4 regions of the Enterobacter sp. C3_dUdeg genome follow, and region 2 is predicted to be linked to each of the others. Evidence: predicted binding sites of a transcription regulator. Region 2 holds the regulator's gene; each other region holds the start of a gene.

Region 1 (4,166 bases), on a different contig from region 2:
CTTGCAGGCCGGGGCGAGGCGCAGGGATGCGCCGAGGGGGCGGGCTTTACATGGACGTTGCCTCCGCCCGTCCCCGATAAGCCGGAAGGAATAAGCCGAGTGCACCGCGAAGCGGCGATTTACTGCCGGGAGCCCGGGTCACCAGGGTGGTGGCGATTGAGCCCCCCTGGCACGTTCACCGGTTATGTCGTTAAAGAGTAGCAAGGAACATGAAGTGAACGGAATGACCACCAGAGCCGTATGTTCCCCCTCACCCCAACCCTCTCCCTCAAGGGTGAGGGGGTCGTCCGTTCAGGCATTATTTTATGGGGATCCCTTCCCCCTGTTAGCCCGGCGCTACGGGGGGACAATTTACAAACTCTTTGCACTTCACCCGATCTTCCCGACATACCCATTCGCCATAATTATGTTTAACGTCTTATAAAACAATAACCTTATCATTTGCATGGATTATGGTGATGATGACCTCTTCGCGTTTTACTCGCTGGATGACCCTGTTGGCGCTGGCAGCCACCGTCGCGGTGGCGCTTCCCGCCCGGGCAAACACCTGGCCCCTTCCCCCTCCCGGCAGCAAGGTGGTGGGTGAAAACCGCTTTCATGTGGTTGAAAATAATGGTGGTTCACTGGAAGCGATTGCCAAAAAATATAACGTCGGTTTTCTGGCCCTGCTGCAGGCGAACCCCGGCGTCGACCCGTATGTCCCGCGCGCGGGCAGCGTACTGACCATCCCGTTACAGACTATCCTGCCGGACGCCCCGCGCGAGGGGATGGTGATAAACCTGGCCGAACTGCGCCTGTACTATTACCCACCGGGTAAAAATGAAGTCACCGTCTACCCTATCGGTATTGGTCAGCTGGGCGGCGACACGCTGACGCCGACGATGGTCACCACCGTCTCGGATAAACGCGCGAATCCAACCTGGACCCCGACGGCCAACATTCGTGCCCGCTATAAGGCCCAGGGGATCGATCTTCCTGCCGTGGTGCCGGCTGGTCCGGATAACCCGATGGGGCACCACGCGATACGCCTCGCGGCATACGGCGGCGTCTACCTGCTGCACGGAACGAATGCGGACTTTGGCATCGGCATGCGCGTCAGCTCCGGCTGTATTCGTCTGCGCGATGACGATATCAAAACGCTGTTTAACGTCGTTACGCCGGGAACCAAAGTGAATATTATCAATACGCCGATTAAAGTTTCAGAGGAGCCCGGCGGCGTGCGGCTGGTTGAGATCCATCAGCCGTTATCGAAAAACATTGGTGACGATCCGCAGACGCTGCCCATTAACCTGAATGCCGCGATGGTAAGTTTCAAAACGAATGCGAATACCAACAGCGTGGTGATGGAACGTGCGATGGAAGCCCGGTCAGGCATGCCGACCGATGTCACCCGGCATCACGGTGTCGTCCCGCAGTCGATGTAAATCAGAAATAAAAAAACGCCCTGCTCAGCAGGGCGTTTTTTATTGCAGTGGCATAAATGAGGGTTCATGCACGGCTTATTTGTAGATGACAGCAGTGCCGTGCAGGGTGTTAGGACCGGTCACTGAGGTGATGCGGTAAGATTTTGCCCCCATCTCTTGCGCTTTTTGCGCCAGCTGATCTTCCAGGGAACCCAGGTTAGTACCTGCAGACGCAGAGATTGTCCCGACTTTATGCTGGTCAGCAGGGGTGGATTGTACCTGTACAGCAGCAAAGCTTGCGAAAGAGAGTGAACTCAGGACAGCGGCAGCGATGAGAGTTTTTACGTTTTTCATGATATTTACCTTTAGCAGATGAATTTGGAGGTCGTTAATCATTTAGTTAACGATCGATAGGTAAATCATAAATGTGATCCAGGTCACGCGTCAACATGATTTTATAACGATCGTTAACTTAATTTTAAAATTGTTATTTTTCATACATATATGATTAATTTATTTTTAAGCATTCTGCACTGGTGGTGGGTTGCGTTTATTTTTATAATGGTCATTCACCAAACCAACAGAGGACCAACGGCAAATGACAACCGATGTCACGAGTTGTGCGAAGAAAAGCCGTGGCCGACCAAAAGTGTTTGACAGGGATGCAGCGCTTGATAAGGCCATGACTCTCTTCTGGCAACATGGGTATGAAGCAACCTCGCTTTCCGATCTGGTAGAAGCTACCGGAGCCAAAGCGCCGACGCTGTATGCCGAATTTACCAATAAAGAGGGGCTGTTCAGGGCGGTGCTGGACAGATACATTTCGCGCTTTGCGGCGAAACACGAAGCCCAGCTGTTCTGCGAAGAGAAAAGCGTTGAACAGGCGCTTCGGGACTATTTCACCGCCGTCGCGACCTGTTTCACCAGTAAAGAGACGCCTGCGGGCTGCTTTATGATTAACACCTCTGCCACCCTGGCGGCGTCCTCTAAAGAGATTGCCAATACGGTGAAATCACGGCATGCCATGCAGGAGGAGACCCTCAGCGCATTTCTGGCTCAGCGCCAGCAGCGCGGTGAAATCCCCGCGCAATGCAACCCTCAGCTGCTGGCACAATACCTGAGCTGTATTTTGCAGGGGATGTCGATCAGCGCCCGCGAAGGGGCCACGCTGGAAAAACTGCAGCATATTAGCGAAACCACGCTGCGGCTGTGGCCTGAGCTACTGAAAATCTGAAGCAAAAAAAAGCTCCTCAGCCTGAGCGCATGAGGAGCTAAATTCAGAGAACATCTTTTTTACACTTTGTTATTCAGAACCAGCTGGCCGTTTCCATCCAGTGGAATTTGCGTGCCCGGGTCTTTATCCATGCGGATTTTGCCCTGCTGATCGCCAATTTTGTAGGTCACGTCATAGCCCAGCATTTTTTCCGACTTGTCATAGACGGTTTTGCAGCGTTGCTGAGTCGTGGTGTAGGTATCATTATCCTGCATCGCGCCCTGCACCTGGTTACCGGCATAGCCGCCACCCAGCGCGCCGACCACAGTCGCCACGTCTTTACCCCGGCCGCCGCCAAACTGGTGACCAATTACGCCACCCGCTACCGCACCCAGAACAGAACCGGCAATGCGGTTTTCATCCTGCACCGGACGACGGTGCGTCACGGAGACGTTACGGCACTCCTGACGAGGCGTTTTTACGGTTTCTTTAATCGGTGTAGCAGAAACCACCTGTGCATACTGCGGGCCGCGATCTAATACGTTGAGACTGGCAACGGCAGCCACACCTAACGCAGCCGCGACGCCAATCCCTATACCCGCCAACATTGATTTATTCACGGGACTTCCTCCTTTGTTGCTATTGGTAACAATTTTGCAATGGAGGCACGGCTTCGCCAATAAGATAAAGGATCAAAAAAGGGGCGTTGAGAGGAGATATATTGTATTTAGGAGAACTCTTAAGCAGTCAAACTGTGATCTACAGCATGAAATGCTAAAAACTCCCTCCGGAGGGCCCGGAGGGAGTGAAAGATTAGTGCAGCTTCAGACGCGGACGGATCACGCGGTTGATTCTGCCCACCAGCATCATCAGCCCGGTTTTGAAGTAGCCGTGCAGCGCAATCTGGTGCATGCGGTACAGGGAGATATACACGAAGCGGGCAATGCGCCCTTCTACCATCATTGAGCCGCGCATCAGGTTGCCCATCAGGCTGCCGACAGTAGAGAAGTTTGACAGCGACACCAGTGAACCGTGGTCTTTGTAGACATAGGCTTTCATTGGCTTGCCTTTGTACTGCGCCAGAATGTTGTGCAGCACCAGACTTGCCATCTGGTGAGCGGCCTGCGCGCGCGGCGGCACGAATCCACCTTCAGGACGCGCGCAGGAGGCACAGTCACCGATGGCAAAGATTTCAGGATCGCGCGTGGTTTGCAGCGTTGGCTCGGTTACCAGCTGGTTAATGCGGTTGGTTTCCAGACCGCCGATCTCTTTCATAAAGTCAGGCGCTTTGATACCTGCCGCCCAGACCATCAGATCCGCTTTGATATATTCGCCGTCTTTGGTGTGCAGGCCGCCTTCGTCGGCGCTAGTCACCATGGTTTGCGTCAGCACCCGCACGCCCAGTTTGGTGAGCTCATTGTGCGCCGCACCGGAAATACGCGGAGGCAGCGCAGGCAGGATGCGTTCACCGGCTTCAACCAGCGTGACGTTCAGCGCTTCGTTAGTTAACCCTTTGTAACCGTAGCTGTGCAGCTGCTTCACCGCATTGT
Region 2 (4,166 bases):
GTTCGCCATTGAGCGTGAGCAACTGCAGCGTATATACCGCCGTCACCGTAAAGCCCACCATCGCCCAGCCGTAGTTTTTGCGGATAATCAGGTAGCTCACCAGCGTAATCGCCAGCATCCCTGCCAGGGTATAGCCTTCCGGCACGTGGAAGTGCAGCGTCACGCCTGCAATGATCAGCCCGGCCAGCGTTCCGCCAGCCCGATGCAGAATACGCACCCGCGTGGCGCCGTAGCCGTTCTGGGTGACAAACAGCACGGTCATTAAGATCCAGTAGGGTTTCGGCAGGTGCAGCGCCATACCCATCAGGCTGGCGGTACTGAGCATCACGCTGATCCTTGCGGCGTTGCGCAGAGCGGACGATTTAAGAGAAAGATAGCTTTTGAGCGCGGGCAATAGCGGAAGCCGTTTTTGCTTATCCGCCATCAGGTCGCGGGGATAAAGCGGGCGCTGCGTGCGCAACACGCGGGCGATGCGGCTGAAGTGCCAGGCGGCAAACTGGCCGACCGGGTTATCGGGATGCTGGCGGGCGATTTTCTCCAGCGCGCCCAGCTGCTTGTCCATGTTAAAGCGCGTCGGGTAACGGTGATAGAGAATATCATCGGCCAGCACGCGCAGGCGTGCCGAGACGGTCTGCGCGTTCCAGCGGATCACCGCTTCGGCGTGGCTGCGCTCGACCAGCTTTTGCACCTCCTGCGGGTGGTGAAGGCTTACGGAGATATGCTCCTGTAGATCCAGCCCGACCTGGAAGGTGCGCAGCAGCCGCTTGTACTCGTGGTTCTTGTTGGCGGCGAGCATATGCAGCTGCTGATAGCACTGGCTTATGAGATCCACCACCTTCTGCTGGCGCGTCAGCAGCGGCGGTAAGGATTTTTCCGGGTCGGTATGCTGGGTGAGCAGGGTGTATTTGGCTTCGCAGTAATCCGCAAGCTGCACATAGAGCAGGCTCAGGGATTCACGCAGCGGCTGCTCACGCCACAGCCAGAACCAAAACCAGTTAAACAGCCAGTACCATAATGTCCCCAAGGCGTAGATCAGCAGCGGCTCCCACACCGGCATGTTCCCGGCGAGGCTCAGCGTGAAAATGGCCGCAATCAGCGAGGCGGGAAGCAGGCGAGCGTGCAGCGAACTGATTTCCGCCGTGACGCCAAGGGTCATCGCAAGTACGGTCAGGATCAGCGGCAGCGGGATATCCCGGGCAAGCAGGAGTTGTACGGCGAGGCTACAGCCCGCAAACAGGCAGCCACCAACGATCAGGCGTTTGAAAAAACGCTTATGCGGCGTGTCCAGACCGGCGATGTTGCAGCAGGCGGGCACGAGGGAAAACAGCAGGCCTTGTTGAAGATGTCCGAGGATCAGGCCTATGGCCACAGGAAGACACAACACCAGCGTTTGTCGCAGTGCGTAGTTAACTTCCGGGTGATAGATCAGCCTGCGCCACATGGGGAGTAGAGACAAAAACGGCGTGACACCTTGCGATGGCACGCCGTTTAAGCGGAATTAACGCGTTCCGTAGACCACGATGGTTTTACCGTGGGCGGAGATCAGGTTTTGATCTTCCAGCATTTTCAGGATACGGCCCACTGTTTCACGGGAGCAGCCGACGATCTGACCAATTTCCTGACGGGTAATTTTAATTTGCATGCCGTCCGGGTGGGTCATGGCGTCTGGCTGTTTCGCCAGGTTCAACAGGGTTTGTGCGATACGGCCGGTAACGTCCAGGAAGGCGAGGTTACCCACTTTCTCTGACGTGACCTGCAGACGGCGCGCCATCTGGGAAGAAAGACGCATCAGGATGTCAGGGTTAACCTGAATCAGCTGACGGAACTTCTTGTAAGAAATTTCAGCCACTTCACATGCTGTCTTTGCTCGAACCCAGGCGCTACGTTCCTGGCCCTCTTCAAACAGGCCCAGTTCACCGATGAAATCGCCCTGGTTCAGATAAGAAAGGATCATCTCTTTCCCTTCTTCATCTTTGATCAGCACTGCCACCGAGCCTTTAACGATGTAATACAACGTTTCCGCTTTTTCACCCTGGTGAATCAGCGTGCTCTTCGATGGGTACTTATGAATGTGGCAATGAGACAAGAACCATTCGAGAGTCGGGTCTGTTTGCGGTTTGCCAAGCACCATGCGCTGTTATCCTCTGTTATAAGCTGTCACCAGAGTCATCAGATGCATCCGGACTCTGGGGTTGCAATCGAATTCTTACCCATACCCTGGGAAGTCGGCTACCGTAACGTTTCGCAGCCAGTAAAGTTTGATGTCCTCTGCATACACGTGTAACGTCAATGTATTACTGTAGCATCCTGAGTGTTTTAGCATAGCTTTCGCCGCGTGTCTCCTGGTGTCTCGCTTCAGCATGATGCAGGTCGCCTTCCATTGCGATAAATGTAACGCACGCGTAATCTGTCACCAAAAATGCAACGTTGGAGTTAATGAATATGCAAGCGCGCGTGAAATGGGTTGAAGGTTTAACGTTCCTGGGCGAGTCCGCGTCAGGACACCAGATTTTGATGGACGGTAACTCCGGCGATAAAGCACCCAGCCCAATGGAAATGGTGCTGATGGCGGCAGGCGGATGCAGCGCAATTGATGTGGTGTCGATTCTGCAAAAAGGACGTCATGACGTGACGGATTGTGAGGTTAAACTCACGTCAGAGCGTCGCGAAGAGGCGCCACGCCTGTTCACCCATATTAACCTGCACTTTGTGGTCACCGGTAAAGAGCTGAAAGACGCGGCGGTCTCGCGTGCGGTGGACCTGTCTGCGGAGAAGTACTGCTCGGTGGCGTTAATGCTGGAGAAAGCGGTAAAAATCACGCATTCGTATGAAGTGATCGAGGCGTGATTGATGGGGCATCGTGCGTGTTGATGCCCTCACCCTAACCCTCTCCCACAGGGAGAGGGAACATGCTCACGCGATCTGCTTCCCTTCCATCAGTCGCTCCACCAGCGGCGTCATGATGAGCTCCATCGCCAGCCCCATTTTTCCGCCCGGCACGACTAACGTATTCATGTGTGAAATAAACGAGCCCTGCAGCATTGCCAGCAGCCAGGGGTAATCAATGCCTTCGAGATTGCGGAAATGGATCACCACAAAGCTCTCGTCCAGCGACGGGATGCTTTTAGCGGCAAACGGATTCGAGGTATCCACCGTCGGCACGCGCTGGAAGTTGATATGGGTGCGGGAGAACTGCGGCGTCAGGAAGTTAATGTAATCCTCCATGGAGCGCACCACGGAGTCCATCACCGCCTCTCGCGAATGGCCGCGCTCGCTCATGTCGCGCGTCAGCTTCTGGATCCACTCCAGGTTAACGATAGGGACCACGCCGACCAGCAGATCCACGTGGCGCGCCACGTCGTGTTGAGGCGTGACCACGCCGCCGTGCAATCCTTCGTAAAAGAGGACGTCGGTGGGTTCCGGCAGCGGCTGCCACGGGGTAAAGGTTCCCGGCACCTGATTCCAGGGTACGGCTTCATCATAGGTGTGCAGATACTTGCGGGACTGCCCTTTGCCGCTCTTACCGTACTCTATAAAGGTTTGTTCCAGCAGGCCGAAGTCATTGGCCTCCGGGCCGAAGTAGCTGATGTGTTTACCCGAATCGCGCGCCTTACGAATGGCCATGTCCATCTCCGGACGCGTGTAGCGGTGAAAGCTGTCGCCTTCGACCTCCGCCGCACGGAGATTCAGCTGGGCGAAAATCTTGCGAAATGCGAGGCTGGTGGTGGTGGTTCCCGCACCACTCGACCCCGTAACGGCAATAACCGGGTGTCTGGCAGACATAGCAACTCCCTGACTGAAAAGGGTGGAAGATCAGCCGTGAAACGCGTTGCGGGGCATGATATTGACCGTCTCATGCAGTTCTGACCACACCAGCACCACGTCGCCGCTTTTCAGCTGGCGCTTAACATCGTTGACCTTTTGCTCAAGCGAGCGTTCCTGTTCACCATAATCGGTGCCTTCGCGTAATACAAAGCTTTCAATCAGATTATCGAGCGTTTCGGGAGCCAGATCCTGCCAGGGAATAATCATTTTGCACCGTCCAGATAAGGGGTCAGCCAGTCAGGAATTCGCGCCTCAAGCCACATTTTCGGGCGGCGCAGCGTGCCGCCGATAAACCCGACGTGGCCGCCATGCTCGGTCAACTGATAGTGAACGTTGTCGGG
Region 3 (4,166 bases), on a different contig from region 2:
GAGAATTTTGGCGCTGAACAGAAAGCGGTTAAAAAGATCGACCAGCGATGTCCCCACGCAGACCACGCCGCCGCCGATGAGCGCAAAGAAGATAGCCCCCGTCGCCGGGGTGATGTCAGAGCCAAACCAGTCGTTGACGCTTGAGGCGATGAGTTCCCCGGCGCCGCTGATATAGGCGGCGGTCAGAGCGTACATCAGGAACATCATGCTAAAGCCGGTTATCCACTGGCCGTAGCGTCCCAGATAGCGCGCCGCAAGCGAACCCAGACCGGTGTCGGCGGGCACGTGCTGGTAAACTTCAAGCAGAAGCAGGGCGGTGTAGCACATCAGCGCCCAGAGCGTACCCAGCAGCAGCAGGGTCATGCCAAATCCCACGCCCGCGGCTGCCAGGGGCATTGCCAGCATTCCTGCGCCAATCGTCGTTCCGGCGACGATAAAAATACTTCCCAGGGTTCTGTTTTTCACGCTTTCCTCTACAACGATGCTTAACCGCGACAAAATCTGCGGCGCAGAGTAAGGGAAAAGCCGTAACTCGTCAAATCACCGTTACAAGTAGTGTAATGAATTATTTACGAACTGCTGGCGCTCTGACCCTTTTTAGGCGCAGGCCTACTTCATAAGGGCAATGTTGCCAGGCGACATTCCGGCGTAACGTAAACAATAAATATAAATTATCAAATTAAGTGAGGGTTTTATGGCAGGGGAGAATCCCTTTACCGCGGCATGGAGCCGGGGAGGCAACCTGTTGTGCCATGGCCACTGGATAATTAGCTGGCAGAACCAGCCCCTGATACTTCCCGAGTCCCGCCGCGAAAAGGATATGGGCACCTGGGCAATCTATTCGATTATCGATCCTGAAGATGAAACCTTTGCGCAAGGCTTACAGGAAGATGAGTGGATTGTTGAGAATGTCGACTGGTTAACGGATATGTTCTTCGAGGTGGGGATTCCGCTGGAGACCTCCAGCTACCGCTATTTTTACCAGGCCGTGAATCCCCATGACTGGCGCTGCACCAGCTGTGCGGGCTGTATGTAAATTAACGCGGTGCCGGAAACCGGCACCGCGCTGAAATTAATTCTGCGTATCAAGAGTGGAAAGTTCTTTATCAATAAAGTAAAGACCTTCGCCGGATTTCCCCACCAGAGATAATTTGTCCAGAACGGATTTAAACAGCTTCTCTTCTTCGTGTTGCTCAGCGACGTACCACTGCAGGAAATTAAAGGTTGGGTAATCCTGGCTGGTCATCGCCGCATGAACCAGTTCGTTAATTTTCTGCGTGATCAGCTGCTCGTGCTCGTAGGTGGCGCGGAACAGTTCATCGAGAGAATTATACTCAGCGAAAGGTGATGTCACGGTTTCAATGCGCGGCAGGCTGCCCGTATCCGTAAGATAATCAAACAGACGCTGCATGTGGGTCATCTCTTCCTGAGCGTGACGACGCAGAAACGCGGCCGCACCTTCGAAGCTGTGGTAGCTGCACCAGGCGCTCATCTGCTGGTAGAGCAGGGATGAAAAAAGCTCAAGGTTCATTTGTGCGTTGAGCTTGTCGATCATTTCAGTTTTCAGCATGGTGACGCTCCGGATTATTATTTCTGGTTCACAATGAGCGACACTATAATTTGTTATTTAATTATTTGCAAAACGTAAAATTTTTATTTTATTTATTTAAAATACGAATGGGAATAAAACGCATTGGCGATTTTTATAATTTATTAATGAGAATTGTTTTTGTTCGTAATGAAATATACTGCCAGCAAACGCTGGCAGGGTTGATTAATACCAGGGGTTATTTGACTTAGGGTTAACGGCGTAACCCATACATTTATACTGGATAGTCACGCTCTCGTTCAGGCACAAAGAGCCGCTCGTCAGGGTGCAGGTTTTGATGGGCTGACCATAGGCTGAGGCGGTGGCATACCCCATGCTCTGACACGCTTTTGCCGCCGTGCCGTTATTCACATACTCATCGGAATACGCATTTTGCAGCGCTGCCTGGCCGTAATCGAGGCGGACGATGCCGTTCGGCGCGTCGAGGCTGCTGACTTCAGCCTGGCGGTTGATACTACACCCCGCGAGCAGCAGGATTGTGCCGGCTACAATGACTCTTTTCATGGTTCGCTCTGAGTGGATGGAAATATCTTATCGTACCCGCAGATGCCCGCTGCAATGCCTGGAATAGCCGGACAATCTGCCCTCACTCTTCGCAACGGGTCAGAGGGGAGTGCTATCAGGCTAATTCCTCATAAAAATGTGATGAGTATCACAAAATGATTGATTTTTGTGATAATGGTCATATTATAAGCACGTTGACAATAAAGTTGTATAACAAGTTAATGGAGCATCATCGTGAAACTGCGCAAAATCCTGAAAAGCATGTGGGCCAATTACTGCCGCACGTTCAAAGACGTGCCGCCAGGCGCCATGTTCTGATTAAAAAAACCTGCTTCGGCGGGTTTTTTTGTACCTGCAGGCGACGAAGGGAAGATGTCAGGGGGTGTGTTTTGCTACTATGGCGGCCTTTAAATAAGGAGAAAACCCATGTCACAAAACCTGAGCGCCGATCAGGAACTGGTCTCTGACGTTGTCGCCTGTCAGCTGGTTATCAAACAAATCCTTGATGTTCTGGACGTGATTGCGCCGGTTGAAGTGCGCGAGAAGATGTCTACGCAGCTGAAAAACATCGATTTCGCCAGCCATCCTGCTGCCGCTGACCCGGTTACGCTTCGTGCGATCCAGAAAGCCATCGCGCTGATTGAGCTGCGATTCACGCCGCAGGGTGAGTCCCACTAAAGCAGGGGTAGGGGCGACGGCACGTGTCGCCCTTTGAAGCGGTTAAAAGAACGTCTGGACCAGCAGGTAGCTCGCCGCGCACGCGCAGCTTACCCCAATCAGCCCTGGCAGAATAAAGCTGTGGTTGATGATAAATTTGCCGATGCGGGTGGTGCCTGAACGGTCAAAGCCGATGCAGGCCAAATCACTGGGATAGGTCGGCAGGACAAAATAGCCGTAGGACGCCGGGAAAAAGCCGATCAGCATTTTCGGGTCGATGCCGAGCATGAGGCCCATAGGCGCAACGGCCGTCAGCGCAGCCGCCTGGCTGTTCACCAGTTTTGATACCAGAAACAGCACAATGGCATACGTCCACGGGTGGCTCTTCACCACGCCTTCCAGCGCCAGCTTTAACTCGTCGAGATGCGCCTGGAAAAAGGTATCGCTCATCCACGCCACGCCGAACACCGAGAAGATCGCGACCATACCGGCCTTAAACACCGCGCCGTTGGAAATGGCCGACGCATTGACCTTACAGGCCATCAGCATCACGGCGCCCGCAATTAACATCATCATCTGAATGACAAGGTTCATCGACAGCGCCGTCATTTTGCCTTTCACTTCAAAAGCGGGGCGCAGTTCCGGGAATGCCCCCAGCAAAACGACCACGGCAATACCGGCAAAGAAAATCCACGTGGACCAGTAGGCCTGTTTAGGGAAACGCTGATTCATTAACGTCTCGGTCCCGCCGTAGATAAACTCGCGCTGCTTAGGATCTTTCAGCTTTTCCTGAAACTCTATGTCGTCAGCCAAATCTTTCCCACGGCGTAAACTCCACAGGGCAGCAATGGCTACGCCGAAGAGCGAAGCGGGAACCGACACGGCGAGAATTTCCAGGATCCCCCACGCGTGGCCGATCCCATGCTGGGCCGCCAGGATAGACACCAGCGACACAACGGCAACGGAAACGGGGGAAGCCGTGATCGCCATCTGTGACGCGACCGATGCCACGGCCATGGGGCGCTCGGGGCGGATCCCTTTTTTCAGGGCGATATCCGCAATGATGGGGAACATGGTGTAGACCACATGGCCGGTGCCGCACAGAAAGGTCAGCATCCAGGTGGTGAAAGGGGCGAGCAGGGTGATGTGCTGCGGGTGTTTGCGCAGCAGACGTTCGGCAAACTGCATCATGACGTTGAGGCCGCCCGCAGTCTGCAGCGTAGCCGCACAGCCAATCACCGCAAGGATGGTCAGCATAACGTCAACCGGCGGTTTACCCGGTTGCAGACCAAAGACAAAACATAAAATAAAAAGACCAATACCGCTGATTAACCCAAGCCCCATACCGCCGAAACGCGTACCCGTCAGCAGGCAGAGGAGAATGACAACAAACTCA
Region 4 (4,166 bases), on a different contig from region 2:
TGTATGCTGCGTGTTTATCAGCATCAAAACCGTAGCGTTTGATCAGCACCGCGCCGCTCTCTTCCATTGCCCCTTTTACCACCGCGCGGATCTTCTCATCGAGGATCGCGTCACGAATGGTCTGATGACCGGCCAATTTTCCGAGGTACGCGGTTATAGCATGCCCGGTGTTCAGCGTGAAGAGTTTGCGTTCGACAAATGCCATCAGGTTATCGGTTAATTCCATTCCCGGAATGGTCGGCAGGGCGCCTTTAAACTGGGTTTTATCAACGATCCACTCGCTGAAGGTTTCCACGGTCACTTCCAGCGGGTCGTTGGTGGCGGATTCAGACGGCGGAACGATGCGATCCACGGCGGAATCCACAAACCCGACGTGCGCTTCAACCCAGGCTTTGTCTTCGTCTGCTACAGCGTTGAGCACGTGGCCTTTCAGCTGCGTGGTGCCGCGCACCATGTTTTCGCAGGCGATGATGTTCAGCGGAGCGTCGATGCCCTGCGCTTTACGTTTTGCCAGGCCTTTCGCAACCGCAGGGGCGATGCGCTCAAGGACGACCGGACCCACGGCCGTGGTGACCAGATCGACGCTGGCGATCAGGTCGATAACGTCTTCCCCGATGCTGCTGACCGCGTTGACGCCGGATACCGTCTCAACCTGCTCGTTTTCACCGACTACATGGACCTGATAGCTATGACGCGCATTCAGGGCATCCAGGACCACCTGATTCACATCGGCGAATGTCAGCGTAATGCCCGCGTCTGCCAGCAGTTTACCGATAAAACCACGACCGATATTACCTGCGCCAAAATGTAATGCTTTCATAGTGTTAACCTTCATCAATGTTTTTACCCGAGAGGGCTGGGGTGAGGAACTTTTCCCCTCACCCTAGCCCTCTCCCCAGAGGGGAGAGGGAAGAGGACTTATTTGTTAAGAAGTGCCAGGACTTCTTCCACGCTGGTGGTGCTGGCCAGACGCGCAATGACAGACTCATCGTCCAGCGCGTTGGTCAGGCTGGTAATCACCTGAATGTGCTCGTTGTTGCGAGCGGCGATACCAATCACCAGACGGGCGATGTCGTCTTCTTCTTCACCGAAGCGCACGCCCTGCGGATACTGACAGAATACGACGCCGGTTTTCAGGACGCGATCTTTCGCTTCAACCGTACCGTGCGGCACCGCGATGGATTCGCCCAGGTAGGTTGGCGTCAGTTTTTCGCGTTCCAGCATTGCGTCGACATATTCAGGCTGAACGTAGCCGCCTTTCACCAGCTGCTCGCCGGCAAAGCGAATCGCTTCTTCTTTGGTTGCCGCTGTGCGACCGAGGAAGATGTTTTCCGCACCCAGTTTGAACAGGTGGGCGTTGCTTTCGTCAAAGCTGTCCTGCAGGCTTGAGCGCACTTTCACTTCGTTGTCTTCGTGACGCTGCGCCGCAACCAGACGTTCGGTCAGGCTGGTGTACAGGCCGCTGTCGAGGAAGTTGGTCAGCGAGATGTGCTGTGCCTGCGGCACCTGGCGCATGGCGCGTTCGGTCAGGTCGCGGTGCGTGATGACCAGGTCAACGTCCGGCGGCAGGCTGTTAATGGCGCTGTTGGTGACGGAGATGTTGGTCAGACCCGCATCCAGCACTTTCTTACGCAGCACGCCTGCACCCATTGCGCTGGAACCCATACCGGCATCACAGGCAACGATGATTTTACGCACGTGGCTCAGGTCGTTAGACACATCGCCAGCCGCCAGCGGGGTTGCGCCTTTGGATTCGGCTTTCATGTCGTGCATACGACGGGTCGCCGCTTCAATATCGTCGTCTTCTTTCACTTTGCTGGTTTTCAGCAGGATAGAAGAGACCACGAAGGAGACGGCCATGGCCGCACAGATGGCCGCGATGTTAGCGAAATACGCTCCTTTTGGCGTCATCGCCAGCACCGCCAGGATAGACCCCGGAGAAGCTGGAGACACCAGACCGCCGCCCAGCACGCTCAGGGTGAACACGCCGGTCATACCGCCAAGGATAACGGCCAGGATCAGGCGTGGGTTCATCAGCACGTACGGGAAGTAAATTTCGTGGATACCGCCCAGGAAGTGAATGATTGCCGCACCGCCAGCAGACTGCTTAGCGCTGCCGCGACCAAAGAACATGTACGCCAGCAGTACGCCCATACCCGGACCCGGGTTGGCTTCAATCAGGAAGAAGATAGACTTGCCGAGATCGTGAGACTGCTGAATACCCAGCGGCGAGAAGATACCGTGGTTGATGGCGTTGTTCAGGAACAGGATTTTCGCCGGTTCAACGAAGATAGACGCCAGCGGCAGCATGTCGTGCGCCACCATAAAGTTAACGCCTGCCGCCAGAATTTTGGACAGCACTTCAACCGCAGGGCCAATGCCGAGGAACGCCAGAATCGCGAGGATCATCCCGATGATGCCCGCAGAGAAGTTGTTCACCAGCATTTCGAAGCCGGATTTGATCTTACCATCAACCCAGACGTCGAATTTCTTAATCGCCCAGCCGCCCAGAGGACCGGCAATCATTGCACCGAGGAACATCGGCATATCCGCACCGACGATAACACCCATGGTCGTGATGGCACCCACTACGCCACCACGGTCACCGCCCACCAGACGACCACCGGTGAAACCGATGAGCAGCGGCAGGAGATAGGTAATCATTGGGCCAACAAGTTTCGCCAGCGTTTCGTTAGGCAACCACCCTGTCGGAATGAACAATGCAGTGATGATACCCCACGCGATAAACGCGCCGATATTTGGCATCACCATGTTGCTGAGGAAACGACCAAAGCTTTGAACTTTGATCTTGAAATCGGATGACATAAAACACCCCTTCTTCTGTTTACGCTTAGGCTTGCGGCCCGAGGTTTATTGTTAATGAGGCGGCAGAGGTAGCCGGGCCCTGTTCTGATGCTGTGAAATCTGGCACTGAATCGTTCAACTGTCCAGACAGTGAAAATTTGTGTGACGCATATCACGTAAAGGTAGGGGGTGTGGATGTCAATGAGGTGATCTTAGTCACAAAAAAGGTGGGCAAAAAAAATACGACGGCGAGAAATGCGGCAAAAACCACCCTTTTATGTGATGGTTGTCACGATTTGGTTTTGTGGGTTTGTTTCTGGATTGTGACTGATTTCACAAAATATTTTTATGCAGATTTCTCCGGCTGTGATCGGCGGCAAACTCTGCTTAGCGATTCGGCGTCAGGATGGCATAGCGCGACACGTTAAGCTAAAAAACCACTTTTGAAGTGTGGTATGGCGAAAAGTTAAAACGTGGATTACGCTCATATTGTAAGGTTAAGTATATTATTATTCAGGATATATTTTGACACGCTTATAAACTTGCATGGAGATATTATAAAAAACGATACTCCCCGGCTCTGAAATAACCAGTATACCTTCTGTATTTCAAAATAAATTAATTAGGTTGCGTACTGTTTTATTAATTAAATGAGTTGACGTTGTTTAAGTGAGGAGAATATGTTTCTCAACTATTTTGCGCTGGGCGTATTGATTTTTGTATTTCTGGTTCTTTTTTATGGAATCATCGCCATCCATGACATTCCTTATAATATGGCCAAAAAGCGAAACCATCCGCATGCCGATGCGATTCACACGGCAGGCTGGATTAGCCTGTTTACGCTCCATGCCATCTGGCCGTTCCTGTGGATATGGGCCACGCTGTACCGTGAAGATCGCGGCTGGGGGATGCAAAACCACATCACCAAGCCTGATGAGGTTCCGGGCATGGATGCGCTGGCCAAACGCGTGGCCGAATTAGAACAAAAGCTGGCCGCGGTACAGCCCGCCGCTGATAAAAACACGCTGGAGCGCTAATCATGGATCTGTTAATTATTTTGACCTATGTGGCATTTGCCTGGGTGATTTTTAAAATATTCCGTATTCCGGTAAATCAGTGGACGCTTGCCACCGCGACATTAGGCGGGGTGTTTATTGTTGCCGGGCTTATTCTGTTAATGAACTATAACCATCCGTACACCTTTACGGCGCAAAAGGCGGTTATTTCTATTCCAATTACGCCGCAGGTTACCGGGGTGGTCAGTGAAGTGACCGATAAAAATAACCAGCTAATTAAAAAAGGCGAAGTGTTATTTAAACTGGATCCTGGCCGCTACCAGGCGCGCGTCGACAGACTCCAGG

Evidence for each region. Region 2 encodes CRP, which controls carbon source genes, mostly activating them, when cyclic AMP is high. Its sites were predicted from a motif close to ATGTGANNNNNNTCACAT; they were not measured.
Region 1: bhsA (multiple stress resistance protein BhsA) is a predicted target of CRP. The motif match lies at 1,829-1,846, and genes of this name have one in related genera.
Region 3: azuC (stress response protein AzuC) is a predicted target of CRP. The motif match lies at 2,250-2,267, and genes of this name have one in related genera.
Region 4: AC27FC_RS17075 (PTS mannitol transporter subunit IICBA) is a predicted target of CRP. The motif match lies at 2,966-2,983, and genes of this name have one in related genera.

Annotation. Positions count from the first base shown of each region.
Region 1 covers NZ_BAAKFX010000001.1:1,487,780-1,491,945, forward strand. The annotation lists gene ldtC (L,D-transpeptidase LdtC) at 459-1,424, shown strand; gene bhsA (multiple stress resistance protein BhsA) at 1,500-1,757, opposite strand; gene AC27FC_RS07105 (TetR/AcrR family transcriptional regulator) at 2,002-2,637, shown strand; gene AC27FC_RS07110 (glycine zipper 2TM domain-containing protein) at 2,697-3,236, opposite strand; gene AC27FC_RS07115 (NAD(P)/FAD-dependent oxidoreductase) at 3,430-4,166, opposite strand, start outside.
Region 2 covers NZ_BAAKFX010000005.1:40,520-44,685, reverse strand. The annotation lists gene AC27FC_RS14040 (YccS/YhfK family putative transporter) at 1-1,441, opposite strand, end outside; gene crp (cAMP-activated global transcriptional regulator CRP) at 1,499-2,131, opposite strand; gene AC27FC_RS14030 (OsmC family protein) at 2,443-2,847, shown strand; gene AC27FC_RS14025 (phosphoribulokinase) at 2,914-3,783, opposite strand; gene AC27FC_RS14020 (YheU family protein) at 3,814-4,032, opposite strand; gene AC27FC_RS14015 (hydrolase) at 4,029-4,166, opposite strand, start outside.
Region 3 covers NZ_BAAKFX010000001.1:423,754-427,919, forward strand. The annotation lists gene tyrP (tyrosine transporter TyrP) at 1-465, opposite strand, end outside; gene AC27FC_RS01965 (hypothetical protein) at 695-1,036, shown strand; gene ftnA (non-heme ferritin) at 1,073-1,570, opposite strand; gene yecR (YecR family lipoprotein) at 1,775-2,113, opposite strand; gene azuC (stress response protein AzuC) at 2,348-2,431, shown strand; gene AC27FC_RS01985 (DUF2766 family protein) at 2,540-2,791, shown strand; gene AC27FC_RS01990 (anaerobic C4-dicarboxylate transporter) at 2,834-4,166, opposite strand, start outside.
Region 4 covers NZ_BAAKFX010000008.1:88,469-92,634, reverse strand. The annotation lists gene mtlD (mannitol-1-phosphate 5-dehydrogenase) at 1-820, opposite strand, end outside; gene AC27FC_RS17075 (PTS mannitol transporter subunit IICBA) at 919-2,826, opposite strand; gene AC27FC_RS17070 (DUF3302 domain-containing protein) at 3,486-3,842, shown strand; gene AC27FC_RS17065 (HlyD family secretion protein) at 3,845-4,166, shown strand, end outside.